DNA from 3 places in the Lysinibacillus sp. NPDC097195 genome. Region 1 is predicted to be linked to each of the others. Evidence: riboswitches for the same ligand, from Rfam matches in the RefSeq annotation. Region 1 holds a riboswitch; each other region holds the start of a gene.
The links. A riboswitch is a leader RNA that binds a small molecule or an ion and turns the genes downstream of it on or off. The one in region 1 is predicted to bind thiamine pyrophosphate.
Positions count from the first base shown of each region.

Region 1 (11,022 bases):
ACAGCAATATCTCCCACAACACCTTCAGACACTGGATTTCCTAGATCATCAATTATTTCTACTGTATTGCCTGGCGTCGGTTTTCCCATAGAGCCAGCGCGTGCTTCCATGCCGACCATTGTGCCAACTAGTAATGTATTTTCTGTTTGTCCGTAGCCATCTCGAACTTGAATATTAAAGGCCTCTGCAAACACTTTTACTACTTCACTATTCAATGGCTCACCTGCCGATACAGCTTGGCGAACCTCGTTCAAATTATAATCCTGTAGGTTGTTAAGTGCTGCCATAAAGCGATACTCGGTTGGCGTACAGCATAATACATTTATTTTAAATTTTTCAAGCAACGATAAATAAGTCGATGCATCAAATTTCCCTTTATAGACAAAGGCTGTAGCTCCACTACCTAACGTTGCTAGGAACGGGCTCCAAATCCACTTTTGCCATCCCGGCGCTGCTGTAGCCCAAACGATATCATTTTCTTGAACACCTAACCAATTTGGTGCTGTTGTGCGTAAATGAGCATAACCCCAGCTATGTGTATGAACAGCCGCTTTCGGATTGCCTGTTGTACCGCTCGTATAGGCTAAAAAAGCATTGTCCGTACTTTTTGTCGGTGTCGGATTCGTATAAGTTGTAGGTTGCTCCTTCATTTTTTCAAGTAATGGTTGCCATGGTGCATGCGCTTGGCCTACTACAAATTGCAAAATACCGTTTAAGTTTTGTACTTGATCAAATTGTTCAATATATGGCTCGTAGGCAATAATACCTTTCGCATTTGCATGTGTAATGCGATATTCAATATCTTTTGTACGTAACATTTCTGAGCTAGGGATAATTGTTAACCCTGCCTTCAATGCCGCTATGTAAACAATATAAGCCTCTACAGATCTCGGAACCATAACTAAAAGGACATCGCCCTTGGTTAATCCTTGTGAAGTAAATACATGGGCTGCCTGATTCGCCTTTTCTAGTAATGTCGCATATGTAATGTATTGAATTTCTTGCTGCTCATTATATACAATTAATGCATTTTTAGATGGCTGCTGTGCATACTTTTCAATTTCCTCCACAATGTTATACCATTCTGGTGCGATTAAATCCTGTCTTTTCATAATAACTTCCTCCTTATTGCTAGGTTTATTATAAAACTCATTTTTTAATTATTTCAATGGAAGGGACTTATTTTAAGAAAGTCATGACAATTATCATGGTTTATTCTATGGCATCAGTCACTAATTTCCAAATTATGATAAAAAGCTATTGAATACTCTGATAAGATATGTTACATTTTGGGCAACTAAAAATTCTTGATTGCAGGGGGACTCATAACGAGTTGAGAAGGTAAAACCTGACCCTTTGAACCTGTTAGTTAATACTGACGTAGGGAGCAATATCCATCTTCTTTATTGATGACAAGCTCTTTTACGTGTACATTTTGCACGAAAAAGAGCTTTTTTGCATGCTTACGTCCATCCAAAAGGAGGACTATGATGATTTTTCAAACTATTCGTAATAAACAACCACTCATTCACTGCATAACAAACTATGTTGTGGCAAATTTTCAAGCAAACGGCTTATTAGCAATTGGTGCTTCTCCTGTAATGGCTGATGAAACACTAGAAGTCGAAGAAATGGTAGCTATTTCCTCAGCCTTACTCATTAATATCGGCACGCTCACTAGCCGGACAAAAGAATCGATGTTGCTTGCTGGAAAAAAGGCCAATGCTCTTGGTATTCCAGTACTGTTAGACCCAGTTGGTGTGGGAGCCACAGCTTTTCGCAAACAAACAGTACAACAATTATTAAAAGAACTTCGCTTCGCTGTTATTCGCTGTAATATTGGAGAACTTGCTACTATCGCCAACGTCCAGTGGCAACAGAAAGGTGTTGATAGTGGAGTCGGTTCCATCTCCGTAGAAGAAAAAGCAAAAGAAATAGCCAAAAAATATCAATGCATCGTTATTGTAACTGGTGAAGAAGATTTTATAACAGATGGCCATCAAGCCCAATGGATTATTGGTGGGCATTTGCGCATGACAGAAGTTACTGGCACTGGTTGTTTGTTAAGCGCAATTTGTTGTGCTGCTTATAGTGTTGGTACAGCGCCATTTTCCCAGCTGTGCGATACATTAACCGCCTATAAACAAGTGGCGAAACATGCTGCTTCTACTACACCATTTAACGGTGATTTTACTGTTTCCATCTTAAATGAATTACATCGTTTATCGAAGGATGGTGATCACTAATGCACATTGTTACGACAATTGCTGGCTCTGATAGTGGTGGCGGAGCAGGTATCCAGGCTGATTTAAAAACATTTCAAGAATTAGGCGTTTTCGGAACTTCTGTTCTTACCGCTTTGACTGCACAGAATACATTAGGTGTAATGGATGTATTACCAATCGACCAAGGCTTTGTCAATAAACAACTTCAAGTTTTACTCGATGATTTTTCAATTTCTGCCATTAAGACAGGAATGCTTTTTTCTTCTGACATTATTCGTACCGTTGCACAGACTTTCTGCCATTCAGCGATTCCCCTTATTGTTGATCCAGTAATGATTGCTAAAGGTGGCGAAAGCTTATTACAGCAACAAGCGATAGCGGCATTAAAGGAAGAACTTTTACCACTTGCCACAATCGTCACACCTAATGTTCCTGAAGCAGAGACTCTTATAGGGCGTAAAATCGAAACTTTATTAGAAATTCAGCAAGCAGCACAAGCATTATTACAGCTTGGTGTGCAATGTGTCATTATAAAAGGTGGACATTTAGCTAACGAAGATTTTGCAGTGGACTATGTATTTTTTAACAATGGTACAACATTTTCAATGCAGACTCCTCGTATTGCTACAAAGAACACTCACGGTACAGGATGTACATTTTCAGCTGCATTAACAGCTTTTATTGGACAAAAACTGCCTCTAAAACAGGCGATTATTGAGGCGAAAAAGTTTATACAGCTAGCAATTCTTCATAATTTATCAATTGGCAATGGCAATGGACCGACGAATCATTTTGCTTACAAAAAATTTCAAGCTAGTTGCGAGGTGATTATCCATGAAACGTAGGGATTTGCAGCTTTATTTTATTATGGGTACAACGAATGTAAAAAATGGACAACCTTTAGCAGTACTTGAGGCAGCTTTGCAAGCAGGCATTACGATGTTTCAATTTCGTGAAAAAGGACTCGGTGCATTGACAGATGAGCACTATGAAAACTTTGCGCGTCAATGTCAAAGTTTATGCAAGCAATACGCAGTCCCCTTTATCGTGAATGACGATATTGAACTTGCTTTAAAGTTAGATGCTGATGGTATTCATATTGGGCAAGAAGATCTTCCCGTATCGCTCGTCCGTCAAAAAATAGGTCAAAAAATTCTTGGCGTATCTGTCCACTGTGCTGATGAATTACAAGTCGCTTTACAATATGGAGCAGATTATGTAGGTATAGGGCCGATATATGCGACAACTTCAAAAAATGATGCTCAACCGCCTAGTGGAACTGAATTTTTATCATATGCTCGAAAATTGTCTCCACAGCTGCCTATCGTCGCAATCGGTGGCATCGACTTACACAATGCCTATGCTGTATTGCAAGCAGGTGCAGACGGTGTGGCTGTTATTTCCGCTATTTGTGAAAGTAATGATATAAATAAAACCGTTACCGTTTTCAAAGCACTGCATTTAGCATAAAAACAGTCATTTTAAACAAACTAAAACCAGTGCCTTTTACGGTCACTGGTTTTAAGTTCAATAACTGCTTATTCTGCAATTATTGGTTGTTGTTTGGCATACCTTTTAATTGAGATTCTGCCATTTGTACAAGACGTTTAGTGATTTCACCACCAACGGAACCGTTGGCACGAGCTGAAGCGTCAGCTCCTAATTGAACACCAAATTCTTGTGCAATTTCGTATTTCATTTGATCTAGTGCTTGTTGTACACCAGGTACTGCAAGCTGATTTGAACTGCGGTTGTTGTTCGCCATGTCTGTCTCACCTCCTTGTGAATATAGAATGTGCGATATTCGATTTTTAATACGAAAAAATAAAAGGTAAAATGTAACTCTAAAGGAAAAAGCCTAGGAAATATAAAAAAGAACCGTCCCAAATTCAATTTTGAGACGGTTTCCTTCTTATTATAATAGCGTAATTAATTTTTAAATAACGCTGACGATATTTTTTTATAAAAACTTTAATTTTTTTATAAAAGATCTGCAAATTTATCTTTTGGCTGCTCTTTTTTCGGGAAAATGTACACTTCACGATTTTTTACTGCACGGTCAATTAGTTCATCGAAGTCAGAAAAGCTCTCGTAATGCTCCACTTTTTCAAGCTTCGGCTTCGTTTTCGGACTTGCAGGCGTGAAAATTGTACAGCAGTCCTCAAATGGTTGAATCGACGTTTCATATGTGCCGATTTTCTCCGCAATATCAATAATTTCTAATTTATCATTTGAAATAAGCGGACGTAAAATTGGTGTATTCGTTACCGCATTAATTGCAGTTAAACTTTCAAGCGTCTGACTTGCAACTTGTCCAAGACTCTCACCTGTTACAATAGCAAGCGCCCCAATTTCTTCACGAACTTTATCAGCAACTTTTAACATCATACGACGTGTTGTTGTCATCGAGACATTTGACGGTACTTTTTCTTTAATAAGAACTTGGATTTCAGTAAACGGTATAACATGTAATCGAATATTTGCGCCAAATTTTGTTAGTTCATTTGCTAACACTTTTACTTTCTCTAATGAATTTTGACTTGTATACGGTGGGCTAAAGAAATGGATGGCTTCTAGACGTACACCACGCTTCATCATTAAATAACCTGCTACAGGACTATCAATCCCTCCTGACAACATTAATAATGATTTTCCGTTGGAGCCCACTGGCATCCCACCCGCACCAGGAATAACTTGTGCCATCATATATGTTGCATCGTGGCGCACTTCCACTCGTAACTCAACATCAGGATGTTTCACTTTTACAGATAAATTTTGATATTGCGGTAAAACATAACCACCAATTTCGCGTTGAATGCTGTGTGACTCTAATGGGAATGTTTTATCTGTACGTTTCACTTCAACTTTAAAAGTCAGTTGTTCCTCTTTAAACGTATCCATAATCGTAATAGCCAGCTGTTTCATAGCGTCCATATCTTTTTCACATGCAGCTACAGGACTAAATGATTGAATGCCGAAGATTTTCGGTAAGCCTGCTAATAAGACATCCATTTGATCCTTATCTTCAATAGCAATAAACATGCGATCACGTTCCGTACGAATGTGTAAATGGCCTAAATCTGCAAATGCATGGCGAATATTTTCACGTAAACGACGGATAAAATCCATTTTATTACGTCCCTTTGTTGACAGTTCGCCGTAACGAATTAGAATTTCTTTCCAAATCATAATAGTAATTCTCCTTTAAGTTCCATCAATACTTTTTTGAGCACTTGTATAAACTGTGTTATATCTTCAGATGTTACGTATGCACCAAAACTAACGCGGATAACACCTTTTTTAAAATGTTCATCTATATTTAATGCTTCAACAACATGGCTTGTCTTTGTTTGTTTGGAAGAGCAGGCACTTGATGTCGAAACAATGACACCTTGTTTTTGCATGGCATTAATAATCACTTCACCTTTTACATCACGAACACTGAATGATAAAATATGAGCCGCACAAGCGGAGCTAGATAAAATATGGACAACATCTCCAAATTGCGCTAGTTCCGCGCGAATTTCTTGTTGCCATGCGCGATATTTTTGCGCACGTTCATGCATCGTTTCAACAGCGATACGGGCCGCTTTTGCCAATGCAACCGCTTGAGGTACTGCGACAGTGCCACTACGTAAGCCAAATTCCTGCCCACCACCTAATGCATAAGGTTGCCATTGCATTTGCTTGCGAAAAGCTAAAACACCTGAACCTTTAAAGCCATGTATTTTATGTCCAGAAATTGTAATGCAATCAGGGCCATCCTCGCCTTTAAAAATTAATGGCAGTTTTCCGAAGCTTTGGACAGCATCTACATGGAATGCTGCTCTACTTTCAGCATGAATAATTGTAGCTGCTTCGAAAATAGGTTGAATGGCACCCATTTCGTTATTCACATGCATCATACTAACTAAAACAGTATCTTTACGAATTTTCGCTTTAAGCTCATCTAATGAAATAACGCCTTGTTCGTTGACACGTAAATATTCCACTTCAAAGCCTTCATTTTCGAGATGCTTAACTGCTTCTAAGACAGACGGATGTTCAATTTCTGTCGTTAAGATATGTTTCCCTTTATGTGTGTTACCACGTGCTAAACCAAAAATTGCTGTGTTATTCGATTCGGTACCACCTGAAGTAAATAGCACATTTTTTGCTTCCGTCTTCAAAATATCTGCTACTTGCTCACGTGCACGCATTAATAATTCATTTGATTCTACACCCATGGCATGGATTGATGCAGGGTTTGCGTAATACTGTTCATTTACTGCCATAAAAGTTTGCATTACTTCTTTATAAGGCTTTGTTGTAGCACTATTATCAAGATAAATTGTCTTTACATTCATTTTTTCACACACTTTCAAAACGTTGATTTAACGGTATTTATCATAACGCAATCTGTGTCGATTGACTACTAATTATTCTAATTTAGTCATTTGTCTCATGGAGAGGATGACTAAATTAACATTAAGAGCTAGTTTTTGTAAAAAAAATAGCTACCTAAAAAGTTTTGTACACACTTTTTAGGCAGCTGTCTCTTTTTCTCTTTATGGATTATTTTAAGACCGAGTTAACATGTCCTCTGCAACAATGGCCTCGATGCGCTTTAATGCACCTGGCTCCATTTCCTCCACTGCTGTTCCAGCTTCTTCTAAAGCCTTTGCATAGCGGAATTGATGGAATGCTTCTTCCGCTTCTTTTAAGCGAGCATTTAATTTTGCATTTGTTGCACGGTGACGATTGCCATATTGAATAATGCGTTCAATTAGCATCACATTCTCAATCAATTCATGGGCCTTTGCATGTACTTCCTCAACACAAAGCGTGGCTGCATTTAAATTGTTATGAACAGTTCCCATGTTGAGTGGTACTTCTTGCAGACTTTGCATCACAACATAAATATGCTCGGCCGCCTCATCTAAGCGGGCGTCCATCTCTTCAGGAATTCCTGGGATATTCGCTTTATTTAATAGACGATCTGTTTCCTGAAGGATTTTTTTCAAGTTGTCTACTTGCGTACGCGCTTTATTTTCATCAATACGCAGCTTTTTCATTGTATTTGATAAATGCCCTTGCTCTTCGTGAATGCGCTCCAGTTCTTCACTAATTTCAATTAATTCCTCTTGGAGACTAGAATAGGCTGATTTTTCCTCAGCAACACGCATTGCCAATAGATCATATCGGCGTTGTAATGCTTCTAATTGCTTTAAAGCTGCCTTAGGAATTTCGGCATCTTTTTCATTTAAATGATAACTTTGCTGGACAAAAGATGCTTCATCACTTACTGAACGTGTTGAATTGATCACGTTGTTAATAGATCCTAATAATCGCTCACAATTTTGATCCACATAATTTTTCGCAATTACTTCTTTTTCAAGCAAATCATAAAAATGATCAATTTCTTCGTTTATTTCGGCAACACGCGGTTTGACAACTGTTAGTTTCAGCTCCGCTAATTCGTTTTTCAACGTAGCAAATTCAACCTCTAGCTTGTCCAACGCTTCTGTTAACTCTAAATGATGTAAGTAGTAAGATTGTTCTTCCATTTCCCGTTTACCGTTGCGCAATTCTTGAATTGCACCTGGTAATTTCACTTGTAGTTCGGTTAAAATCGTTGGCACATCATTAATATATTCAAAAGTCTGCTGTGATTCATGATTTAAGCTAATAACAATTTCACGCGCTTGCAAATAATTGCCTTCACTTGTGAGTACATCAAATTCTTCAAATTTTTGCACAAACAATTCTAATTTTTCTTCAAGTGCTGGTAATGCTACACCAAATGAATGCTGGTGTGCTAGCAATGTTTTACGTGCTGATCGATAATATTCTTTGAGCTGTTCAATTTCAATACGGTTTTTTTCCTCGCTGCCAATTAATTCATTAAGTTCTTCTAAGATTTTATTCTTATCTTTTTCACACTTAAGAATATAGTCTTCAATTTCACGCTCAATTAACGTTGCTTTTTTAAAACGAAGACGATTGATTTGATCCTCAGCATCAAATAGGAGTGAATCAATTTTTGTCATATGTACGTCGATGACTTCATCCCAACTATTACGCCACCGTTCAAACATCTCCTCTGTTTCACCATTCATGTTTAATGATTTAACTTTGGAAATTTCTTCATTTATGGGATTGTTTTGTATTTGTAATTTTTCATTTTCAAGTTGTGCAATAATTGTTGTATGTTTTTTTCGCATCATTAATCCTACTATTGCTAAAATTAATAGTAGGATAATTGGAATGATGATATACTCCATCGTAAGCCTCCTATTCTACAATAAACGAATTGGCTAGTTGTATTTATTATATACTATGTTTTCGCCTTTTGTACTAAAATTTAAGTGATTTTCATAAAAGTGTATTCACGACCTACATATTGATAGCTGTACATGTGTCAATGAACATAGAGCGGAAATATGTAATTATTATTTTAATCGTAAAAGGAGTGTAAAATGTATGAAAAGAGACGGCCATATCCATAGCCCCTATTGCCCACATGGGACATCTGATTCATTTACACAATATATTGAAAAAGCTATTGCTGAAAAATTTACGGATATTACATTTACAGAACATGCACCGCTGCCTTCCCATTTTATAGACCCTACACCTCAACAAGATAGCGGTATGCATCCAGATTTTTTAATGCGTTATTTTGAAGACTTACAGCAACTGCAAAAGCAATATGCACAAGATATTCGCATTCGTATCGGTTTAGAGATAGACTATATTCAAGGTTTTGTACAGGAAACGCGTCACTTCCTTGATACGTATGGCTCGTTTTTAGATGACGCCATCTTATCGGTGCATTTTTTGCAATGGCAAGATACATATGAGTGCATTGATTATTCTGCTAATAATTTTATCGCTTTTGCTAAAAAAGTAGGCTCTATTGAACAAGTCTACCATTTATACTATGATACTGTCCTACAATCGATAGAAGCAGATTTAGGACACTACAAACCGAAGCGCATCGGTCATCCTACTCTAGTTCATAAGTTTCAACTAGCCCATCAAACAAAAATTGATGACAGCGTCCGTATTCGGGAAGTATTAACTACTATGCAGCAAAAAGGATATGAGTTAGATTTAAATAGTGCTGGTTTAAGTAAAACACATTGTCAAGAACCTTATCCACCATTTGCCTTCATCGATTATAGTAAAACAATTGGATTACCTATTGTTTTCGGTTCAGATGCACATGCTGCTGTCGATTTACATCAGCATTACAAATCTATATTTCCAAATAACTAAATTTTTAAACGAGGTGCTGTTATGTTTACACAAATTAATTATGAAGGTTCCATTGTCGATCAATACAAGTCAGTAGCAAAGCAATTAGACGCCTTGCTGACAGGAGAATCAGATCGTATTGCTAATTTAAGTAACGCTTCTGCTTTGCTTAATCAATTTTTACCCAATATTAACTGGGTTGGCTTTTACTTATTACAACAAGATGAGCTCGTTTTAGGCCCATTCCAAGGCCTACCTGCATGTGTAAGAATTCCAGTAGGCCGCGGTGTTTGTGGAACAGCAGTGTCACAAAAAGAAACACTAGTCGTAAAAGATGTACACGCATTCCCAGGACATATTGCTTGTGATGCTGCTTCTCAATCTGAAATTGTCATTCCTCTTGTTCAACAAAATCAAGTGATTGGCGTACTAGATATTGATAGCCCAATGAAGGATCGCTTTTCGGCGGAAGATCAAGTAGGCTTAGAACATTTCGTTCAAACATTAATGCTCCATATTTAGAAAAAATACCCACATATAATCACTAAAAAATGCCCTGAAATGGATTGTAAATATATCATTTCGGGGCAATTCTATAGTAAAGCAGGTTTATGCATTTGTTTGTAAATTTCGATCATGGATGCAATATCTATTTTTCCCACTGTTCTTTGCTTCGTATAAAGCAGTATCCGCATGGAGAAAAACAGATTGAAAGGCTGGTCGATAGTTTTGATCCCATGTGATAAGCCCTGCAGAAATCGTTACTTGCGGGTCAGTGGCATTTGGAATGACTTCAACGATTGTCGAAGCTAATTTAATCGCTTCTTGCTCATCTACATTTGGTACATATACCGCCATTTCCTCTCCACCCCAGCGAGCACAAATTCCTCTGGCACCTATTGTTTCCTCTAGTTTCCCAGCAATTTGCACAAGAATTTTATCACCTATTTGATGTCCATAGGTATCATTAATGCGTTTAAAATTATCAATATCTATAAGTAGAAACATTCCTGATTGATCTTTTTTTAATGACGTTTCTACATATTGGTCTAAATAACTTCGTGCATAGAGTTTTGTTAAATGATCGCGATCGACCATTTCTTGCAGCTGATTTCGTAAAATAGAGTTCGCAATCGCTAACGACGAATGATGGATTAAAGATTGCATTAGCTTAAAGCTGTCAAACGAAAAGAAATATGGCTCTTTGTGTAATACGATACTAAAGCCATTAATTTTTTCCTCCATTAAGATAGGAATCGCCATAATTGAACGATATTCTATTTGATTTGGGGTTAATCGGCTAAAATCTGCTATAAAAAGTGGATCATTTGTAAGTTCAAAATGTTGTTCAACATGTCTAATATAAGTCTTACCTTCGTCTGATTTAAATAAGGATGTACTAGCATCAGCCACTACATAGGTAGTATTATCTTTAAAAGCGAAACAAACTTCCATTGGTTGGAAAGACTTCATTAATTGTTTTTGTAGGAAAAGTAACATTTCATTAATATCAATTCGCATATTTAATCGATGCGATGTTTCATTGATAAGTTGTAAG
Region 1 is NZ_JBIWDP010000001.1:165,535-176,556, reverse strand. Features, by position in the region: gene mbcS (acyl-CoA synthetase MbcS) at 1-1,112, opposite strand, end outside; TPP riboswitch at 1,306-1,404, shown strand; gene thiM (hydroxyethylthiazole kinase) at 1,491-2,246, shown strand; gene thiD (bifunctional hydroxymethylpyrimidine kinase/phosphomethylpyrimidine kinase) at 2,246-3,070, shown strand; gene thiE (thiamine phosphate synthase) at 3,060-3,695, shown strand; gene ACIQXI_RS00885 (alpha/beta-type small acid-soluble spore protein) at 3,775-3,990, opposite strand; gene thiI (tRNA uracil 4-sulfurtransferase ThiI) at 4,206-5,414, opposite strand; gene ACIQXI_RS00875 (cysteine desulfurase family protein) at 5,411-6,571, opposite strand; gene ezrA (septation ring formation regulator EzrA) at 6,785-8,488, opposite strand; gene hisJ (histidinol-phosphatase HisJ) at 8,688-9,485, shown strand; gene ACIQXI_RS00860 (GAF domain-containing protein) at 9,507-9,986, shown strand; gene ACIQXI_RS00855 (sensor domain-containing diguanylate cyclase) at 10,074-11,022, opposite strand, start outside.

Region 2 (11,022 bases), on a different contig from region 1:
AAACCCTGTATTAACACCATAGATTACTTGCCCCTCAGCTAAGCGTTTTTCAATTCGTTCTCTACTCAATTGAACACGTTCCGTACTTTCAGCAGATAGTGCAACCGTTGCCTGACCTCTCACGATTTGTTCAATTTGTTGTCTCGTTAACGTATTGCCATCAAGTTCAATGATTTTTTGCATACGATATCCCCCTATTCCTAACAGCTTATGTAAAGTACAGTGTGAAAAAATAGAATTTCTCTATATCCATTGTACAAACTACCTTTTTCAGAAAATATAGAATTTTAAAAGAGAAAACAGGAATTATTTCAGTTTTTTATGTTATTTTTAATAATATAATCGTATTTTTCTACGAAACTAGAATATTTTCAGAAAGGCTGATTGCATGCGACTACTCTTAATAGATCGAGATCACACTGAACTTTCAGGTATTCGCTGGTTTTTACATACGTACTTCCCAGGAGATTTATCCATTGAGATGTGTACCACTATTTCCGAAGCTGCTCAGAGCATCCAACGCTTTACACCAGAAGTCATTTTATTAAATATTGATTTACTGCCTAGTAATCGCTTAACAGCTCTGTACGGACTTTTACAAAAGTATGCAGGTAAAATACTGGCGATTACGACAGAGCCATTATTTAAAAATGCATTAAAGGCAATTGATTTACAGGTGGCACATCTCTTTGTAAAACCCATTGATTTAGAAGTGTTGAAGCAAAAGCTCTCAACTATTTCACTGCACACACCTGCACTACAAAAAGCTAGCAATGAGGCAAAAGACGAATCTTTTTACTATCAATTATTTTTAGAAAGCACAACCAATTCAGCGGCTGAAATCCAATTTACGATGTTTGAACCGGAGCATGCTGAGTCATTAAATAAACTGTACATATGGCTCCAACAAACACCTATTTTTTATCAAACGAGCATTTATCCATTAGCAGATACAATCATCTGCTTATTTCAAACAAGCGATTTAAAAATTATTGAAAAAGATATTCGTACATTATTAAAAGAATGGCAAATAACAAATAGTGGTGGGTTGAATATCAGTATTTATGATGGCCCCCCTACGACCTTAAAAGAAATGTTTGCTATTACAAAGCGTGCTCTTCTTCAAAGTTTCTATGAAGGCTTTGGTCATATTTTTTATGCGACTAAACAATATCAAACACAGTCTCTAGACCCTTTACTCACACCAGAAGAGCAGCAACTACTTATTAAAAGCTTAGAGGAAGGTAATGTTGAGGCAGTTAAAGCGTTCTTATATCGCTTATCAAATGGAGGTATTTATTACGAGCAAGATGATTTACGTATACATCTAACAAGTGTCTTGGCGCAAATCCGTCGCTTTATGCTGAAATATAAACTGCATGAGAAAGCGGCTATTGAACAGAACTACCGACAGCTTTTTCATTTAATTATTGAGCACCCGATACTCTATACCATTCTCAATGGCATTATTTTATTCACCCAAAGACTTATTGACTTGGCTCGCGAGGCGCGCATTGAGAAAAAAGCAGACTATGTTGAATTAGCGTTAGAAATAATCGATCATCACTATCACAACAGTGAGTTATCCTTACCCTTTATCGCCCATAAATTAGGAATTAGCCCGAATTATTTAAGTACGATATTTTCCAAGAAGCAAGGACAGCCATTAAAACGTTATTTACAACAGGTTCGCATTCAAAGTTCAAGCAAAATGTTAATCGAAACAGATTTTGCTGTTAGTGAAATCGCATTGTTGAATGGCTTTGAGGACCCTAATTATTTTAGTAAATTATTTAAACGCCTAATAGGAACAACACCCAATCGATATCGCAAGGGTTGGAAAATATAAGGAGATATTGTAAAAAAGTGATTTTCAATTAGACCATATCATTTTCAATATGAAGATAAAATTTAGCGAAGTATCCCTACTACACGAAGTTAATACCTATATAATAGTAAATCACTATTTTCTTTAAAAAGGAGCGTTAACACTACAAATACAGTGAAAATATTTTAAAAAACTATGTCTATTTGTTGAAAACCTTGCATATATTATACTTTATATCTTGCTAGATAAATTCTTTAACGATAATTATTATAATGTACTAGAAATTCTATTTTATTTTTGTTATAGTTATAGCGAGGAGTTTGACTCACAATATTTTTCAGGAGGTAAACTAATATGACAAACGCAAATGATCGTAGCCGTCGTTTTACAACAGCAGGTGGTGCTCCAGTAGTAAGCAACCACGACTCTATGTCAGCAGGTCCTCGTGGTCCACTTTTACTTCAAGATGTATGGTTAGTTGAAAAATTAGCAAACTTCAACCGTGAAGTTATTCCAGAGCGTCGTATGCACGCAAAAGGTTCAGGCGCATTCGGCACATTCACTGTAACGCATGATATTTCTCAATATACGAAAGCAAAAATCTTCTCTGAAATCGGTAAACAAACACCAATGTTCGCTCGTTTCTCAACTGTAGCCGGAGAACGCGGTGCTGCAGATGCTGAGCGCGATATTCGAGGTTTTGCACTGAAATTCTATACAGAAGAAGGTAACTGGGACTTAGTTGGTAACAACACGCCTGTATTCTTCTTCCGTGATCCGTTACACTTTACAGATTTAAACCATGTCGTAAAGCGTGATCCACGTACAAATATGAAAAACGCAAATTCTAACTGGGATTTCTGGACACTATTACCGGAAGCGTTACACCAAATCACAATTGTTATGTCTGACCGTGGTATTCCAACTGGTTATCGTAATATGCATGGTTTCGGTTCACATACGTACAGCTTTATCAATGCTCAAAATGAGCGCGTATGGGTGAAATTCCACTTCCGCACAGAGCAAGGTATTAAAAACTTAACTGGTGAAGAAGCAGCTGAAATTATTGGTAAGGACCGTGAATCTTCACAACGTGACTTGTACGAAGCTATCGAAAGAGGCGATTTCCCGAAATGGAAAATGTACATTCAAGTTATGACAGAAGAACAAGCGCGTGAACTACCTTATAACCCATTCGATTTAACAAAAGTTTGGTATAAAAAAGATTTCCCACTCATTCCAGTTGGCGAATTCGAGTTAAATAAAAACCCTGATAACTACTTTGCAGAAGTTGAACAATCATCGTTTGCACCATCTAACATTGTGCCTGGTATCAGCTACTCTCCAGACAAAATGTTACAAGCTCGTATTTTTGCATACGCAGATGCAGCTCGCTATCGCTTAGGCGTAAACCACCACATGCTGCCTGTTAACGCACCAAAATGCCCATTCCGTTCATTCCACCGCGATGGCGCTATGCGTTTCGATGGTAACCTTGGTTCTACATTAAGCTATGAACCAAACAGCTATGGTGAATGGGAGCACAATTTAGACTATAAAGAGCCGCCATTACGTATTGATGGTCATGCTGATATTCACGACTTCCGTGAAGATGACAATAACTACTTCGAGCAACCAGGTAAGTTATTCCGTCTATTATCAGCAGAAGAGCAACAACGCTTATTTGAAAATACAGCAAATGATATGGCAACTGTTGAGGAATTCATCAAACGTCGTCACATCTTACACTGCTACCTAGCTGATCCTGCATATGGTGAAGGTGTAGCGAAAGCAATGGGTCTTTCATTAGAAGGAATGGATCTTTCTAACCCATATGTAAAGAAACAAGAAGTAAAACAAGTAGCAAACATTTAATATTCCACTTTATTGATATCCAATCATACTTGTCATTATTGGTAAGTAGACAAAAGGTAGCGAGAATTCATTTCTCGATGCCTTTTGTCATTTTTACTATGTTTTTTGCTAGTCCCACTAAAGTTATCCGAATAGCCTTTATAACAAGCAGCTACATTGGAAGACCATCATCCATTTTAATCTCCCTTTATCTAAAGCTTTGTCAATGGTCTCTAAAAACCAAACTATCCATTTCATTTCCTGCTCAGTTGATTGGAGCTAAGTTCTACCCCTCTTACTAAGAAGGCATCTCTCCCATCCACTGATACGGTAATTTACAGTGGAATCCAACGCTCTTTCTTACCTATAGTTTATTGATTCCTTAACTATAAAGTTCCCCATGTAATATAGGTGTTGTTAATAACATTTATCTTGAGTCATTCCACATATTTTGTTTGCGTTCATAAATATCGAATTTGAAAGTTGTATTGCTAGTGACAACTACGACAAAATCTAGAATGGAGGAAAATAAATGTCGATTCGAAACAAGCTTTATATGAGCTTTGGAACAATGATTCTTTTATTACTAATTATCTCCTCAATAGCCTACTATCAACTCAATCATATTGATAAATTGAATCATGACTTATTTGACAACCGTGTTTATAAACTTCTGCAAATCGATAAAATCCTTAGTGCCTCTGCCTTACAAGGAAGCTATCTTCGTTCATATATTCTTGAACCAAATGAGGCTACATATAAAAAGCTCGAGGAACAAGAAAACATTATTCAAACGAAGGTGGCTGAGCTAGACAGCCTATTCACTAGTGAAAATACACAAAGGCAAATGGAAATTATAAAAACAAAGCAAGCTCTCTTCGAAAAGGCAGCATTAGAGATTATCAATACATATGATTCTAATAATTTACAATCTGCTATCGATATTCTTAGAACAACTGCACGTCCTGCAAGTGAAGCAATTCAACAAGCAGTTCATGAAATTGCAGTTTATGAGGAGGAACAAATACAATTAGCCCGTGCCAAATCATCACAAGTAGAGGATATTAGTTCGTTTATTATATTAGTTCTCGCCGCCATCTCTACCTTTCTCTCCTTTATTATTGTGTTTCTGATGACCCGGGCTATTACAATTCCAGTCAATAAACTAGCTACTGCAGCAAATATCATTGCTACCGGAGATTTACGCCAAGAAGATGTGACAGTAAAAACAAAAGATGAAATTGGAACATTAGCTGATTCATTTAATACAATGAAAACGAACTTGCACACCCTTATTGATAATGTTGTAACAAATGTAAAGCACACAACCTCGAGCTCCGAAGAACTAGCAGCAAGCACAGACGAAGTTTCACAAGCTTCTAAAGATATTGCCAAACGTATTGAAATTATGGAGAAGGACGGTAACCAAGCCGTAGTTACTGGACAGGAAACAGCTATGGCCATGGATGAAACAGCACGTGGTGTTCAACGTATTGCAGAAGCCACACAAACACTTCACGTCAAAGCTCTTGATACACAAAACGTTGCCAATGAAGGAGATAAGATGTTGCAGACAACTGAAAATCAAATGATGATTATTCAGCAATCCTCACATGACACAAACCGACTCATTCAACAGTTAAGTGCACAATCGACAGAAATTGAAAATATTACGAAGACCATTACCGATATTACTGATCAAACTAACTTACTTGCGCTTAATGCAACCATTGAAGCAGTCCGAGCTGGCGAACATGGACAAGGCTTTACTGTCGTTGCAGATGAAGTACGTAAATTAGCGGAGGAATCCAAAATATCAGCTAACCAAATCATTCATTTAATTACTCAAATTCAGCAAAATACAGTGGAAGTTGAAAAAGCAGTGAGCATTACAGTGCATAATATTGATGAAGGTGTTGCTTACATTCAAAAAGCACAGACTGCCTTTCATAATATTTTGAGCGCGATCGGGTCGATGGCATCTGACATTGAAGACGTTTCCGCTTCTACACAACAAATTTCTGCTAGTACTGAGGAGGTAGCCGCTTCAGTCAATGAAATGTCCTCTGTGGCGAAAAATGTGGCGGAGCAATCTAAATCGATGGCTAAATCTTTAAAAGAACAAGCAGCAACCATTCAAGAAACCCATTCGGTAGCAAAATCATTAAGTGATGGCGCAACGACTTTGCAAGAAGAAATAAGCAAGTTTAAAGTCTAAAAAGATGGAGTTAAAACATGAAATGCGTGCGAATGTGGTGGTATATTTTCACCTACATAAAGTGAAGAGAACCGAGTTGTTGGTAGGCAGGAATTGCTACGGGAACGCACTATGCTGAGAGAAAGCTTACGCCGTAGCACCACAACGCTCATAGCAAAAAAAGAGTTAGATTGACTACGATCAATCTAGCTCTTTTGCCATTCCTTCAACCTGTTTGTTCTGTTCTAAGCAGAAGGTACCACCACTACTGTTACCAAGTGCCTTATGGGGTCTTGTACTTCATTACTGATACAATTTGCTGCCATTATTTTTAAACTGTTGCGCCTTTTCCTGCATCCCTTGGTGAATCGCTTCGGTCGTAGTTAAATCTTTTTCTTTAGCATAATTACGAATGTCTTGAGAAATTCTCATACTACAAAACTTAGGACCGCACATCGAGCAGAAATGTGCGGTTTTTGCTCCTTCCGCTGGCAATGTTTCATCGTGGTATTCTATAGCTCTCTCAGGGTCTAACGACAAATTAAATTGGTCTCGCCAACGAAACTCAAAACGTGCCTTCGAGAGCGCGTCATCTCGCTGCTGCGCTCCAGGATGCCCCTTCGCTAAATCAGCTGCATGGGCTGCAATTTTATAGGTAATGACCCCTACACGAACATCCTCTCGATTCGGTAGCCCTAAATGTTCTTTCGGAGTTACATAGCATAACATGGCTGTGCCAAACCACCCTATCATTGCCGCACCAATAGCAGATGTAATATGATCATACCCTGGCGCAATATCTGTAGTAAGAGGCCCCAATGTATAGAATGGTGCTTCTTTACACACTTCTAATTGCTTGTCCATGTTTTCTTTGATGAGATGCATTGGCACGTGTCCTGGTCCTTCTACCATTACTTGCACATCATGTTTCCAGGCAATTTGCGTTAACTCTCCTAGCGTTTCTAGTTCTGCAAACTGCGCCTCGTCATTGGCATCTGCAATAGAACCAGGGCGTAAACCATCCCCTAACGAAAAGGCAACATCATACGTCTTCATAATTTCACAAATCTCTTCAAAATGCGTATATAAGAAATTTTCTTGATGATGGAATAAACACCACTGCGCCATAATAGAACCTCCGCGCGACACAATGCCTGTTACGCGATTAGCTGTTAAAGGCACATAACGCAGCAAGACACCTGCATGAATCGTGAAGTAATCTATCCCTTGCTCGGCTTGCTCGATTAACGTATCTCGATACACTTCCCATGTTAAATCCTCTGCTACGCCATTGACCTTTTCAAGCGCTTGATAAATCGGCACAGTTCCTACAGGCACAGCAGCATTACGAATAATCCATTCACGTGTTGTATGAATATGCTTACCAGTAGATAAATCCATAATATTATCCGCACCCCACCGTGTTGCCCACGTCATTTTTTCCACTTCCTCGGCAATGGAGGAAGTAACAGCCGAATTGCCAATATTGGCGTTGATTTTCACATGGAAGTTACGACCGATTATCATCGGCTCAGCCTCGGGATGATTAATATTCGATGGCATAATAGCCCGTCCTGCAGCAATTTCGGCACGCACAAATTCTGGTTTAACATGTTCACGAATCGCCACAAATTCCATTTCCGGGGTAATAATTCCTTGCCTTGCATAATGTAGTTGCGTCACATTGCGACCCTTTTTCGCACGTAATGGTTTACGTGCTAGCTGTGGAAATACATGTTCAAACAGACGTGGATCATCTACTTTGCGGAAACCATTATCTTCTGGTTTTATAGTGCGTCCCTCGTATTCCTCTACATCATCACGCTCTTTAATCCACGCACTCCGCAAAGCTGGTAAACCTTTCGTAATATCGATTGTATACGTTGGATCTGTATAAGGCCCACTCGTATCATAAACTCGAATAGGCGCATTTTCTTCTTCTCCAAAACTACCAGTTGTTGGGCTTAACTTAATTTCACGCATTGGCACTAAAATATCTGGTCGTGTTCCTTCTATATATACTTTTTTACTGCCATCAAAGCTTGCCATAATGTTCATGTTTTTTTCGCTAATTGTTGTCATTTACTATTCCGCTCCCTTTTTAGTATTTTTTACAAGGACCGAATCTAGCTCACGCCAATAAGCTCTATTACAAATAAAAAGCCGAATCCAAAAAAATTTGGATCCGGCTGTACATGTAAGGTTTATTAATCGCACAGTTCAAAAGTATAAGGAGTGCGATGTTCATTAACTTTCCCACGCTGGTATGAGCCAGATCAGGTCCAAAGGGTCAAGAAACCTCCATGCGTTTCCCTCTCAGCCCGACTCATCAGACTCCCCTAGTTAAGCTATTCAGTTTGATGTTAGTGTACCAGATATTACTAATAGATGGAAGCCAATTATGTAAAGAGCATTTCCGCTATATAAATTACCACGGTCACGGTAATACAGCTAACGATTGTAGAAAATAGCACGGTTTGCGCAGCAGTAGCCGACTCGATATCATATTCTAGCGCTAAACTGGAGCTATTACGTGACGTTGGAAATGCACTTGCAATAAAGAGCGATTGAGCAACGACACCATCTAAGCCGAGCACAGAAATAATAAGTAATGCTACAGCAGGACCTACTACAAGACGCGTAATACAGCTAACAAACACTGTTTTATTGAACATCGATTTGATTTCAAGTTGCGATAGTTGTGCACCGAGTGTAATAAGTGCTACTGCAATAAAACCATCCGCCACATGGTCAATTGGAATCCGGATAAATTGCGGAATGCCAATATGAAAGAAATTCATTGCCACTCCTATTATTAGGGCATGAATAATCGGCATTTTTAGAAAATCCTTCACTATCGCCATCCCTGATTTAGTGGAGGAGATTAAATTATATAAACCATATGTATAAGTCGTCATATTTTGAAAAATAACGAGAAGTACTTGAATTGCAACTCCAACCGGCTGGGCTGCGAAAATCATTTGGGCTACCGGAATGCCATAGTTACCAGAGTTAATAAGCACAACACTATTTTTAAATACTGCCGTTTCTGTTTTCGCAAGACCAAGTGCCTTTGCTAAAAAGTGACTTAGCACCATTTGACTCCCGATAAAGAGCGCAATAAATAGTGCCACTTCCCCAAGCACCGTTAACTCCACAGTCGTTTCATATAAATTAACAAATACCGCTGCCGGCATAAAACAATATGTAATGAGTTGAGATAATGCTTTTAAATTAAAACTAAATTTCTTCTGCAAAAATGCTCCAAGTACAAGCAATACCAAAATAGGTGCAACAATTTTAAAGAAAATCATACCAAGATACAACATAGAGGCAACCCCCTTTCATCTCCTACTATAGTAAAACTGTTCAACCATCGGGTCAATGCTCCCTTACACCACCTCATCTATAACAGCTTTACATAAAAAAGACTATCCAATAATTGGACAGTCCAAAACTACTATTAATGCCGGTAGATATGCCCTGCTCCGCGGAATTCTTGCTCTGTTTCGCGGGATTACTTCTCTGCTCCGCGGGATTACCTCTCTGTTCCGCGGGATTCTTGCCCTGTTTCGCGGAATTACTCCCCTGCTCCGCGGGATTACCTCTCTGCTCCGCGGGATTCTTGCTCTGTTTCGCGGAATTACTTCTCTGCTCCTAGGAATTACCTCTCTGCTTCGCGGGATTACCTCTCTGTTTCGCGGAATTCTTGCTCTGCTTCGCGGGATTCTTGCTCTGCTTCGCGGAATTACTTCTCTGCTCCGCGGGATTACCTCTCTGCTCCGCGGGATTCTTGCTCTGTTTCGCGGGATTACTCCTCTGCTTCGCGGGATTACCCTCTGCTCCGCGGAATTACTTCTCCAATCCGCGGAATATCCTCTCTGCTTCGGGAAATTTAGCATTAATTAAGAAAGCTTAAAGCGATTCACGACCTCTTGCAGTTCTTTAGAAATTTGGTTCATATTATGAATCGATTCTGCAACCTTCTCCATTTCTGCTTGTTGATCGACAGCAGATGCACTTACTTGCTCTGCAGAAGCAGCTGTTTCCTCTGATACGGCTGAAATACTTTGTATCGCAGTAATGGCTTGATCTTTTTGCTCTAACATTTGTGAAAGATTCGTTAATAGCTCATTAATTGCTTTTGTAATCGCATGTGAAAGCTCATTATTATCCTTAAAGGCTAACTCTGTATTTTGTACCGATTCATTCTGGGCTTGCATTAAGCCAGCATTCGAAGTAATAACTGAAACCGTTTGTTTAGCGTCCTGTAGAATGCTCGCCACTGTTTTCTTTATCACTTCTGTTTCGGTCTTAGATTGTTCTGCCAGTTTACGAACTTCTTCTGCTACTACCGCAAAACCTTTCCCGTGTTCCCCTGCTCGAGCGGCTTCAATACTTGCATTAAGTGCTAGTAAGTTGGTTTGTTCAGTAATTCCTTGAATAGATACAATAATTTGATTGATATTGTTAATATTGCTAGATAAAGATTCCATTTGCTGTTGTATACGACCATTCATTTCATTAGTTTCACTATTACGGTCGCGCAAACTTTCAACTTCTTTCATACCTTGCTCTGTCGAAGCTTTTGTTTTCAATGAAAGCTCATCCATTTGCTTGGAAAGCATTGTAATAGCGTCAATTTGATCGGATAAATCAATCATGCGATAATTTGTTTCTTCTGTATCTTCCGATTGTTTCGATGCACCTTGCGCTATTTCGTTGATGGCTACAGATACTTCCTGATTAGAAGCAACAATTTCATTAAAGGCCTCGTTTACATCATCTGAAGATTGATTAAGTAATGTTGAAGAATTTAATACCGTATGTATGGCATCGTTCGTTTTATCCAGCATATTATTATAAGCGAATGCTACAGCACCAATTTCATCGGGTTTAATGAATTTTTCATCAATTTTTGATGTTAAATCACCCTCGGCAGCTTTTTCAATAGATGCACGTAAAACCTTTAGAGGCTTTAACTGTCGATAGATAAACATAGCACTTGCTGCAGCCATTAAAATGACCATCACAATTGCTGCTCCAATTGTAAATATAAGTACTTTATTATACGTTTCTAGTATTTTGGATTTAGGTAATACTAGCTGCACTGACCATACTTCATCAATATTTTCTAACTTCA
Region 2 is NZ_JBIWDP010000007.1:97,722-108,743, reverse strand. Features, by position in the region: gene hutH (histidine ammonia-lyase) at 1-183, opposite strand, end outside; gene ACIQXI_RS20505 (helix-turn-helix domain-containing protein) at 389-1,849, shown strand; gene ACIQXI_RS20500 (catalase) at 2,183-3,703, shown strand; gene ACIQXI_RS20495 (methyl-accepting chemotaxis protein) at 4,215-5,900, shown strand; gene thiC (phosphomethylpyrimidine synthase ThiC) at 6,183-7,961, opposite strand; TPP riboswitch at 8,116-8,230, opposite strand; gene ACIQXI_RS20485 (AEC family transporter) at 8,279-9,208, opposite strand; gene ACIQXI_RS20480 (methyl-accepting chemotaxis protein) at 9,785-11,022, opposite strand, start outside.
Region 2: linked by a shared signal. The riboswitch ahead of thiC (phosphomethylpyrimidine synthase ThiC) and the one ahead of thiM (hydroxyethylthiazole kinase) in region 1 are both predicted to bind thiamine pyrophosphate.

Region 3 (11,022 bases), 2.3 Mb from region 1:
AGTTTGAACCATCGCTGTCTGAAACGTTTATTTATATTGTCAAAGGGCGTATTCGTCTCGTTTTAGGGAATGAACAATATATAGCTAGTGAAGGCAATGCGCTCTACTTTGACGCAGCCGATCATCATCAAATTTTTAATGCACATGACGACGAGACGAAAATTTTACTCGTCGCAACAGATTCTTATTTATAGCTTAAGGAGGCGCTTCAATGACAACAAATTCAATTATTCGCTTTGAAAATGTATCAAAATCATATAGTGACGGTACTGTCGTCCTAAAAAATATTAACTTAGAACTTGAAAAAGGAAAGTTCTATACGTTACTTGGTCCATCTGGTTGCGGTAAAACAACCATTTTACGTATTATTGCTGGTTTTACAGAACCAACAACAGGAGATGTGTTTTTCCACGATAAGAAAATTAATGCCGTGCCAGCCAATCAACGCCAAGTAAACACAGTATTTCAGGATTATGCGTTATTCCCACATTTAAATGTTTTTGAAAACGTGGCATTCGGACTACGCATTAAGAAACTACCTGAAAGCAACATTAAAGAACGTGTCGGAGAAGCGCTTAAATTTGTTAACTTAGCAGGCTATGGCAATCGAGAAATTTCTGAAATGTCAGGTGGTCAGCGTCAACGAGTAGCCATCGCTCGTGCCATTGTCAATGACCCAGAAGTTATTTTACTGGATGAGCCCCTTTCGGCTTTAGATTTAAAACTTCGTACAGAAATGCAGTATGAACTACGTGAATTACAGCAACGACTTGGTAAAACGTTTGTCTTTGTCACGCACGACCAAGAAGAAGCGCTTGCCATGAGTGATGAAATATTTGTCCTAAGTGAAGGTCAAATTCAGCAATCAGGCACACCGGTTGATATTTATGATGAACCAATTAACCGTTTTGTTGCCGACTTTATCGGTGAATCAAATATTGTGAATGGTGTCATGATAAAAGATTTTACTGTTGAATTTGCTGGGAAAGTGTTTGAATGCGTTGACCAAGGAATGAAACCAAATGAAAAAATTGATATTGTCATTCGTCCTGAGGATTTAGAAATTACTACTGTCGACAAAGGGAAATTAGTTGTCAAAGTAGATACGCAATTATTCCGCGGGGTACATTATGAGCTATCCACATACGATAAAGACGGTAATGAATGGCTTGTCCACTCATTGAAAAAAGCTGAAGTAGGGACAGAAATAGGTTTAGACTTTGATCCAGAAGCGATTCATGTTATGCGCTTAAATGAAACTGAGGAAGAGTTCGATAAACGTCTAGAATCCTATGGAGATGACGAAGATGCAAACTAAAACGTCGAAATCAGCGTTATTTCCATACGTTTTATGGATTGCACTTTTCGTTATTGCGCCAATTGCTCTTGTTGTTTACTATTCCCTACTCGATTTACATGGCAATTTTACGCTCAATAACTATAAAGCATTTTTCTCTTCTGTCTATTTAAAAATGACCCTTAGCTCGTTTTGGTATGCGTTTTTAATTACATTCTTTACACTGCTGATTTCCTATCCAACAGCTTATTTTTTAACAAAGACAAAACATAAGCAGTTGTGGCTATTGCTTATTATTATCCCGTCGTGGATTAATTTATTGTTAAAAACATATGCGTTTATTGGTATTTTCGGTTTATATGGTCCGATTAACGCAGCAATTGAAGTATTCGGCTTTAACCCGAAACAAATGCTATTTACAGATATTAGCTTTGTCTTCGTATCCGTTTATATTTTTATACCATTTATGATTTTACCGATTTTCAACTCATTGGATCGCCTAAATCCAACGCTTGTCTATGCTGCACGTGACTTAGGTGCCTCTGCTTTTACAACATTCCGTCGCGTTGTGTTACCACTAACGATGGATGGCGTAAAGTCAGGTATTCAAGTAGTCTTTATTCCTGCGCTATCATTATTTATGATTACGCGCTTAATTGCAGGAAACCGTGTTATTACACTCGGTACAGCGATTGAACAGCAATTCCTTGTAACGCAAAACTGGGGTATGGGCTCTACCATTGCAGTATTTTTAATTTTATTCATGGTAATCATTATGCTTATTACAGGTCAACGAGATAAAGGAGGTCGCGTACGATGAGCAAACTGTCAACATCTGCAAAAGTGTATTTAGCGATCGTTTTTATCGTCCTGTATGCACCTATTTTTTACTTAGTCTTTTACTCATTCAACAGTGGCGATTCCATGACGAACTTCCAATCCTTTACACTGGATCACTACAAAGCTGTTTTTGAGGATTCAAGGCTAATCGTGATTTTAATTAATACGGTTATCGTGGCATTGCTTTCTGCCCTCATCTCCACAATTATTGGTACATTAGGGGCAATCGGTATTGTCACAGTAAAAGATTCGAAAATGCGCAATACATTACTTTCTTTAAATAATGTATTAATCGTTAGCCCAGATGTTATTATCGGTGCCAGCTTTTTAATTTTATTTACAATGGTAGGCATTAAATTAGGCTTTACTTCCGTCCTATTAGCCCATGTGGCATTTAGTGTTCCGATTGTAGTGCTTATGGTATTACCGAAATTGTTAGAAATGAATAAGTCGTTAATTGATGCAGCATTAGATCTTGGCGCAACGAAAAAAGATGTTATGATGCGCGTTATTTTACCTTATATTCAGCCTGGTATTTTTGCAGGATTCTTCCTCGCTTTAACGTATTCATTGGATGACTTTGCTGTAACATTTTTCGTAACAGGAAATGGTTTTAGTACATTATCCGTTGAAATTTACTCAATGGCACGTGCCGGCATTTCCTTAACGGTTAACGCTATTTCTGGTTTAGTATTCTTCGTGACAATATTAGTTGTAGTCGGCTACTACTTCTTCACAAGTCGTACAAGTAAAAGAACGGAGGGACCACAATGAAGTCATTAATTCAAGCTGCTATTGCCATTCTTGTCGTCTCTGCCCTGTTAGTGTACGCGGCTGATGCAATGAGTGCTAACGGTGGTAAAAGTGGTAAAGATACTTTAACTATTTTTAACTGGGGAGAATATATTGACCCTGATTTGCTAAAGCAATTTGAAAAAGAAACAGGTATTCATGTCATTTACGAAACATTTGACTCTAATGAAGCCATGATGACGAAAATTAAACAAGGTGGTACGGCTTACGATATTGCAGTACCTTCTGAGTACATGATCGAAAAAATGAAGGAAGAACATTTACTACTTCCATTAGATAAAACAAAAATTCCTAATTTAAAAAATATCGACCCTTATTTTTTAGATTTGCCATTTGATGATAACAATGAATACTCTGTTCCGTATTTCTGGGGTACAGTTGGTATTGTTTATAATCCAGATTTAGTCGGTAACTTAGATTTCTCTTCATGGGAAGATTTGTGGGACCCTTCGTTAAAACGGAAAGTGTTTTTAGTAGACGGTGCCCGTGAAGTTATCGGCATGGGCTTGAACAGTCTTGGACACTCGCTTAACTCGTTAGATAACCAAGAGCTACGTCAAGCTACAGACAAACTGATTACACTTGCACCAAACGTCAAAGCGATTATCGGTGATGAAATTACACCGTTAATGATTAATAACGAGGCGGCTGTTGCACTTACTTGGTCTGGTCAAGCAGCTGATATGTTATTTGAAAATGAAGATTTAGATTTTGCTGTTCCTGAAGAAGGTTCCAACTTATGGTTCGATAACATGGTCATCCCGAAAACTTCGAAAAATATCGATGGCGCACATGCCTTCATTAATTTTATGTTGAAGGCAGAATCTGGTGCTCAAAATGCTGATTATGTCGGCTATTCTACACCAAATCTTGCTGCTATGAGTTTAATGGATAAAGAAGTCGTAACAGATGAACGCTTCTATCCTTCTGAGGAACAACGTAAAACATTAGAAGTTTATAAAAATTTAGGGCCTGATTACTTGGGCAAATATAATGAATTATTTTTAGAATTTAAAATGAGCATTCGATAATACTAAAGAGGAAAAGTGTTAGATTGACTACAATCAATCTAACACTTTTTTGGTGGCTGTTGTTGTCCCCTATCGGCAGTTAGTGTCGATTCATTGGTATTTAGTGGCGGTTCTCACTTTCTTTGTGGCGATTCATAGATGTTTTGTGGCGATACACGATTTTTAGTGGCGATTTCCTTTATCTTTCCGCCCTTGTATCGTTAACCATGCCATCCATCTACGACTATAATCTGATAGCCAAGCAATATTTCTTTATGATAGACTGTAGTAATGTTTCTATAGAAAAAAGGGGGGTAATTGATGACCCAGCAGAAGTCTAACAAGGCGGCTTTATATATATTAATGTTTAATATGTTTATCGCAATGGGTAGTATCGGCATTATTATTCCTGTTATGCCGCAATATTTACATATATTTGGTGCAGCAGGACAAGTACTAGGTATGCTCATTGCAACGTTCGCCTTTGCACAATTTATATTTTCTCCTATTGCTGGGAATCTGTCAGATCGATATGGTCGAAAAAATTTGATTATTTTTGGTCTGATTGTAACTGGTATTGGGCAAATTTCTTTTGGGCTTTCCACAGATGTATGGATGCTCTTTGTTGCTCGTTTCTTAGGAGGCTTAGGTTCTGCCTTTGTAGCACCTCCTATTATGGCATTTGTAGCAGATATCACAACTTATGAAGAACGCGGAAAAGGTATGGGCATGTTAGGGGCCGCCATGTCTCTTGGTTTTATGATTGGACCAGGTATCGGTGGATTCCTCTCTAAAGTTAGTTTGCATTTCCCATTCTTTATGGCTGGAGCAGCAGCTATTATTGCCTCTATCCTTTCGGTGTTGTTATTACCTTCTACAAAACCAACTGCAGCTCAAAAAGCTCAAAAGCAAGACAATCTTGTAAAGCAGATGGCACGCTCTGTTAAAATGCCATATTTTGTAATGTTAATAATAATGCTTGTATTCTCGTTCGGAATCGCCAATTTCCAAACGACATTATCCTTATTTGTCACAGACAAATTTAATTACAAACCTGCAGATATTGCAATCATCTTAACTGTAGGTGGCGCATTCGGTGTCATTGTGCAAATGTTTGTTATTACACCGCTCTTTAAGCGCTTTGGGGAAATGAAAGTTGTGCTAGTCAATTTATTTATTGCTGCTGTAGCCATTTTCTTAATATTATTTGTTTCTGGCTTCGCACTTATTTTAGTGGTCGCAACGATTTTCTCAACGGCAACTACGTTAATTCGTCCAGCCGTTAACACACTGATTTCTAAGCTTGCTGGCAGTGAGCAAGGTTATGCCGCTGGTCTTACCAATGCTTATATGAGTCTTGGAAATATGATTGGCCCTGCACTTGCGGGTCTTTTATTCGACTGGAATATAAATAGTCCTTATATTTTCGGGTCAATTATTTTAATGACTTGCTTCCTATTAGCGCTCATTTGGACAATTAAAAAGGCTCCACAACTTATGCAGCCTGAGTGATTTTTGTCCAAAGTGTTTATTGACAAATATTTAGGTTGATTGGAGTGGAGGGTGGCGACTCCTGCGGGATCAGCACAAAACGTAAGACACGGCAAACCGCGCGTTAGCCAGGGTTGCGCCTTATGTTGTGCCCGCGGAAAGCGTCCGCTCGCAGCGGAAATCAATGAAAAATTAAATCATGTTTTACCACTAGGGGAGTCTTTACAAGGCTGAGACGTATATGTTCATATACGGACCCTTTGAACCTGATCTAGTTCACACTAGCGGAGGGAAGTGGCGACACTTGCTTTCGTTTTAAAAATGCAAGGCCGCTTCCTTTCGTTATAAGGAAGCGGCTTTTTTTATTCATTAGGCAGTGCTATCAGCGATTTCGCAAGGTCTAGCGGCGATTTGTGCGGTTTTATCGGCGATTGCGGGCATGCTATCGGCGATTTCTCGCATTTCACCGGCGATTCACTGACTTCTATCGGCGATTAACGCAAAAAAACTTAAGGGAGTAATTGATCATGTCTATTCGAAAACTAACGACGATGGCTTTACTAGTAGCGATTGCTGTCACAGGCTCTACTTTTATTTCCATTCCAACAGGTATTGCTCGTGCTTACCCTGTACAGCATGCCATCAACGTCATCAGTGCCATTCTACTCGGTCCAGTGCCAACGATTATCGTTGCTTTCATGACAGCCATTATTCGAATACTAACCGGCACGGGCTCTCTTTTAGCAATTCCCGGAAGTGTCATTGGTGCAGCATGTGCGGCGTTAGCCTATCAATATAGCTGCAGCAAATGGCTTGCAGGTGCAGGTGAAGTTTTCGGCACAGGTATTCTGGCCTCACTTGTCGCTGTCCCTTATGCGCAATTATTAATGGGAACATCTGTAGGAGCCTTATTTTTTATGCCAGCCTTTGTCACATCCAGCCTTATCGGGGCCATTCTCGGGATTATCGTTGCTAACAGTCTAAGAACAAGCGCCAAGTACATTACATTGACAGAACAAAAAAAACGATAGCACTAGCTTTTCTCGCTGTACTATCGTTTTCTTGTTAAGAGCGTTTTTTCATGCCCTTTAATAACTGTGCAACATTTGTGTCTTCCGCTTGTATCGTTGTTTCTTCTACATGCTTGTCTTGTTGCTTATGCCTTGTTATAAAGCTCCAACCAAAGCGTCGAAGGGTTATATCAACAAAGAATAATAGCATCCCTGCTAGCAGTAGCCATGTTGCAATATTTTGGCGCTCCGCTCCTTTGTTGGTGAAATCACGAAACACTTGTTGAGGTTCTTTTAAAATAGAGCCACCCGTTTGCTTTGTAAGTTCTTTCGCAATGGTTTCATTGACAGGACGTAATTCATATTCAGCACTGTACGGTACACTAAGTCCTGCCTGATAAATGGCCTGTTCTTCGTCAGCAATACGGAAAAAAATCAGACCAGGCTTCGCTTGGACAACTGCACGTACTTGCGAGGCGGAAATTGTTTCAAGCTGCAAATCAAGTTCCTCGCCGGCTTCATCAACAGCGACAATATCTAAAAAGGCCGCTTCATTTGTTGGGTCTGTAATGATAAACGAGCCATCAGCTTCGAGTCTTACATCATAGGCCACATCATTATAGCTTGGTAGCATTTGCGAAATGATAGTTTGCCAAAATGCGCCCCAATTCTGCCATCTTGCCCAGTCTCCAGTCCATTTCCCCGTTGAATCGGATGTAAAGGCAAACGTTTTGCCAAGTCCATATTGCCATTGCGCCAATACAGGATCTTCTTTCTCACTTTCTGCAATTACCGCAGCGCCTTGCTTCGCTGTCGTACCAATATAAGCATTCATTTGTGGCACACCATTTGCAAAAAGTGTATTCCATCCAGCTGCATTATAAATGGTCGGGTAAAATGGATTGTCTTCAATATAAGTACGCGAAATCATTGCTGTCTCACGCGATAAAATAGAAGGGATTGTCTGTTCATCGATGACATCATAAAATCGCCCACTACCCATTTCACTTAATGATTGCAGTAAAGCACCATCAGCATCTTGTCCAATTGCAACGGTAGAAAGTGTGATTCCTTGTTCCTTAGCAGTTTCAATTAAATCTTCGTAATTACCCGATTGTGACTGTCCATCAGTAAGTAAAATAATATGTTTTCGTTGCAATTTTAAATTAGCTAAACTATCATATGCCGCTGCAAGTGAACTATATATTTCTGTACCACCACCTGGCGTCACAGATAAAATCGTATCAACTGCTTCTTCTTTATTGCCAAGTGGCGCCGTTTCGATAATTTCCCAAGGGCGATCATCGAAGGCGATAAATCCGAGCGTATCCTCATCCCTTAACATTTCCACCGAACGAGCGGCCGCTTCTTTGGCAAGCTCCAGCTTTGAGCCATACATACTGCCTGAACGGTCCAGTACAATGACAAGCCCTAAAGATGGCAATTGCTCTTTGCCCTTTATCTCCATCTCTACAGGTAATAATGTTTCAATAGGCGTTTTAAAATAGCCACCCAAGCCGAAGCTATTTTCACCACCAACCATTGTAAATCCAACACCGAAATTTTTCACTGCCTGCTCGATGACGCTCATTTTTGCTTCACCGACTAAGTGGCCAGGCACATTATCAAAAATAATCGCATTATATTGCAAATAACTAGAAAGCTCATTTGGCAAATTGGCTGCATCGATCACATCATAGGAAATTGAGTTTGTCCCTAGCGCCGCAGCAATTGGTGATGCCGTATCATAGCCATTCACAATAAGTAAATGTGGCTCACTTTGCACCATCGTTACACTAGTTAATTTATTATTTTCAAAAATAGCGTCCTGTCCAACTTGGACAAGTGCCTCATATTTTACTAGCCCTTCAGCGGTTGCTGTATGTTTATACGTAAAAACATTAGAGCCTTCTGTAAGCTCAACTGCCTCACGATGAATTAATTTATCGTTTTCGTATAGTAATAATTCACCTTGACCTGCCGCTGTTGCATTTACTTCCGTAACAAGTTGCTGTTGCTCACCAACGTATGCTACCTGTGGTGTAACAAAGCTTGACAGCGAAACATCATTTGCGACACTTTGATGGAAAGGCACAACATCTACGCTAATATTGGACCCTTTTAGCTTTGTTGCAAATTCCAACACATTGCCTTGTGTTTCATTGGCATCCGTTAGTAATACAAGTCGTGTGGCCTTTTTCGGATCAATAATCCCTGTTGCAAGTTGAAGACTTTGTTCAATATTCGTTTGATCTATATCTTTTATCTCCGTAAATTTCGGAACTTCCTTTAGCGAGTTTGATAACATCGCTTCTGTTTGGAGAGTTGATGAAAAAGAATAAATCCCTGCAAGTTGTTCATCCTTTTTCGCTTTCAAACTTTCCTCTATAAAATTTGTCATTTGTGCTTCAGTGCTATTCATTGAAGCAGAACGGTCCACTAAATATAGTACTTGCTCTTCCTTTATCGGTAATAAAATATAGGGGGCCGCCAGTGCAAAGACTAAACAACCGACTGCTACTACGCGAATGCTCATAACAATAAGATGGCTTTTTTTCAGGCGCATACGCTCTCGCCAATATGTCCATCCAAAGTACAGAAACAATGGCAATAATAACAATAAGGCTAATGGTGTATCAATTCGTAAATCCACGTCGTCGTTGCACCTCCCACTCTGCTACAAGCAAACATAAAATTATTAGTATTAGCCATGGGACGAACGAAGCCTTTGATACTTCTTCCTTGCCATTTTGCTGAAGCTCGCCAAGCGTATAGCTTGTCCCTTGTGCGATTACACGTTCAGTTGCCTGGAGTTGCACGATTAAACGCTTTTCTTCACTGTTAGAACGAGCCGTATAAATACCTGGCTGCGTTGGAGCCGTTACTAATCCATTGCTAATTGTCGATAAAAATTCATCATCCTGAGAATAAACGCTCCACTCACCTTGAGATAGCGCTACTGCACGCTGCTCATTAGGTGCAAAAATGCCGAGCGAGCCTACAGATTCAGATAATTGTTGTTCCACACTCCATAAAAATAACGGGAAGGAAGGAAATAAAGGCCAATCGGTATCCGCAATATCAGCAAGGACGACTATATCTCCTTGTGGAGAACGTTGAATAAATGGTTCATCGCCTACCGTGGCAATAGTTTTATAATTATCGAACGCAGGATATACCGCACTTACATAAATATCGTTTAAGTCACTAAAGGCAAATAAAGCATCGCTCGTTATTTTTACCTCTCCATTAATTTCCTTTTTTTCAACTTCATCGCGCCCAAATAACACGATTGGTCTAGCCATTTTTTGCAGTAATGCTGTTTGATTAGTCACGATAGTCGCATTTTGGTTATCTGCTAGCTGCAAGGAAGGAACAATTTTGACATGACTGTTTATCGATTGAAAGCCCTTTTGAATTAGTTGATGCAGGCTTTGATCGACGACGATATTCGAGGTAGCTGTTTGCAACACGACCGATTGACGATTATCAACAGCATAATTATCTTCTACATCGATGTTAGCTGTTAGCGTATCTATTAATGGTAAATCTTTAAATGTTTTCGTAGTAGCCTCATTGCCAGCAAGGGAAATTTGCTCCTCTGTAATTACCTCCCCTTGACTGTTTTGGAGTGTAAGTGTCAGCTTATGTTGTTGGTTCGTATCGTTTTGTAACTGCACTAATGCTATTGTAGACTTACCATCTGTTGTTGCAGCAAAACGTGTAATTGCTACGTTCGTTAAATTTTTCTCTGCACCATAAACAAGCCATTTTACTGTATCTTTCTCCATCGGTAATTGTTTTTTATCGAGTGTATCTGTAAAGACATAAATTGATGTGGGCGTATCGCCGACAAATGCTTGTGCCACATCAAGCGCCTTATTTATTTGCGCTGTTTCATATGTTACGTGTAAATCTTGGATTGCTTTTTCAATACTTTTTGCGCTTGTTTCCTGTTGTAAAACTGCTTGTGGTGAACTGCCTGTTGTAATTAACGTGACAGGTCGTCCATCCAGTTGTTCGACTAATGACAGCATTTCTTTTTTATGTGCGTCGAAAGTTGATTGTTCTTTACCAGCTAGCATTGTAGCGGATGTATCCACGATAAATATCGTCTGCGCGCCAGCAATCGTGCTTTTTTTTATATACGGATTCATCAATGCTAGTACCAATAGCAACAACGCAAGCAATTGTAAATATAGCAACGCATTTTTTTGTAAATGCTTTAAATATGGAGACACACGCGTTTCTTGCATAATTTCAGACCAAAAAAGTGTGGAAGACACCGTTTGATCGGTATATTTTTTGCGAAAGAAATAATAGAGCAGGACAATGACCGGGATGATGGCCGTCCAGCTAAAAATAATTTGACTAAAGCCCAAAACGGCTCACCTCACCTAATCCAATGTGCTTTCAGTAATTGTTGAAAAATCGCATGCTGCAAACCATCCTCCACCTTGAGTTGCAACTTACGTACGCCATAGCGACGACAAATTGCTTCAAACTCCTCTTCATGTTGGCGACGTTTTGCCTCATACGTATTGAGTACTTTGGCTGACAT
Region 3 is NZ_JBIWDP010000001.1:2,474,884-2,485,905, forward strand. Features, by position in the region: gene ACIQXI_RS12720 (helix-turn-helix domain-containing protein) at 1-194, shown strand, start outside; gene ACIQXI_RS12725 (ABC transporter ATP-binding protein) at 212-1,318, shown strand; gene ACIQXI_RS12730 (ABC transporter permease) at 1,308-2,117, shown strand; gene ACIQXI_RS12735 (ABC transporter permease) at 2,114-2,911, shown strand; gene ACIQXI_RS12740 (ABC transporter substrate-binding protein) at 2,908-3,981, shown strand; gene ACIQXI_RS12745 (MFS transporter) at 4,282-5,472, shown strand; TPP riboswitch at 5,654-5,761, shown strand; gene thiW (energy coupling factor transporter S component ThiW) at 5,979-6,482, shown strand; gene ACIQXI_RS12755 (VWA domain-containing protein) at 6,517-9,114, opposite strand; gene ACIQXI_RS12760 (vWA domain-containing protein) at 9,098-10,843, opposite strand; gene ACIQXI_RS12765 (DUF58 domain-containing protein) at 10,855-11,022, opposite strand, start outside.
Region 3: linked by a shared signal. The riboswitch ahead of thiW (energy coupling factor transporter S component ThiW) and the one ahead of thiM (hydroxyethylthiazole kinase) in region 1 are both predicted to bind thiamine pyrophosphate.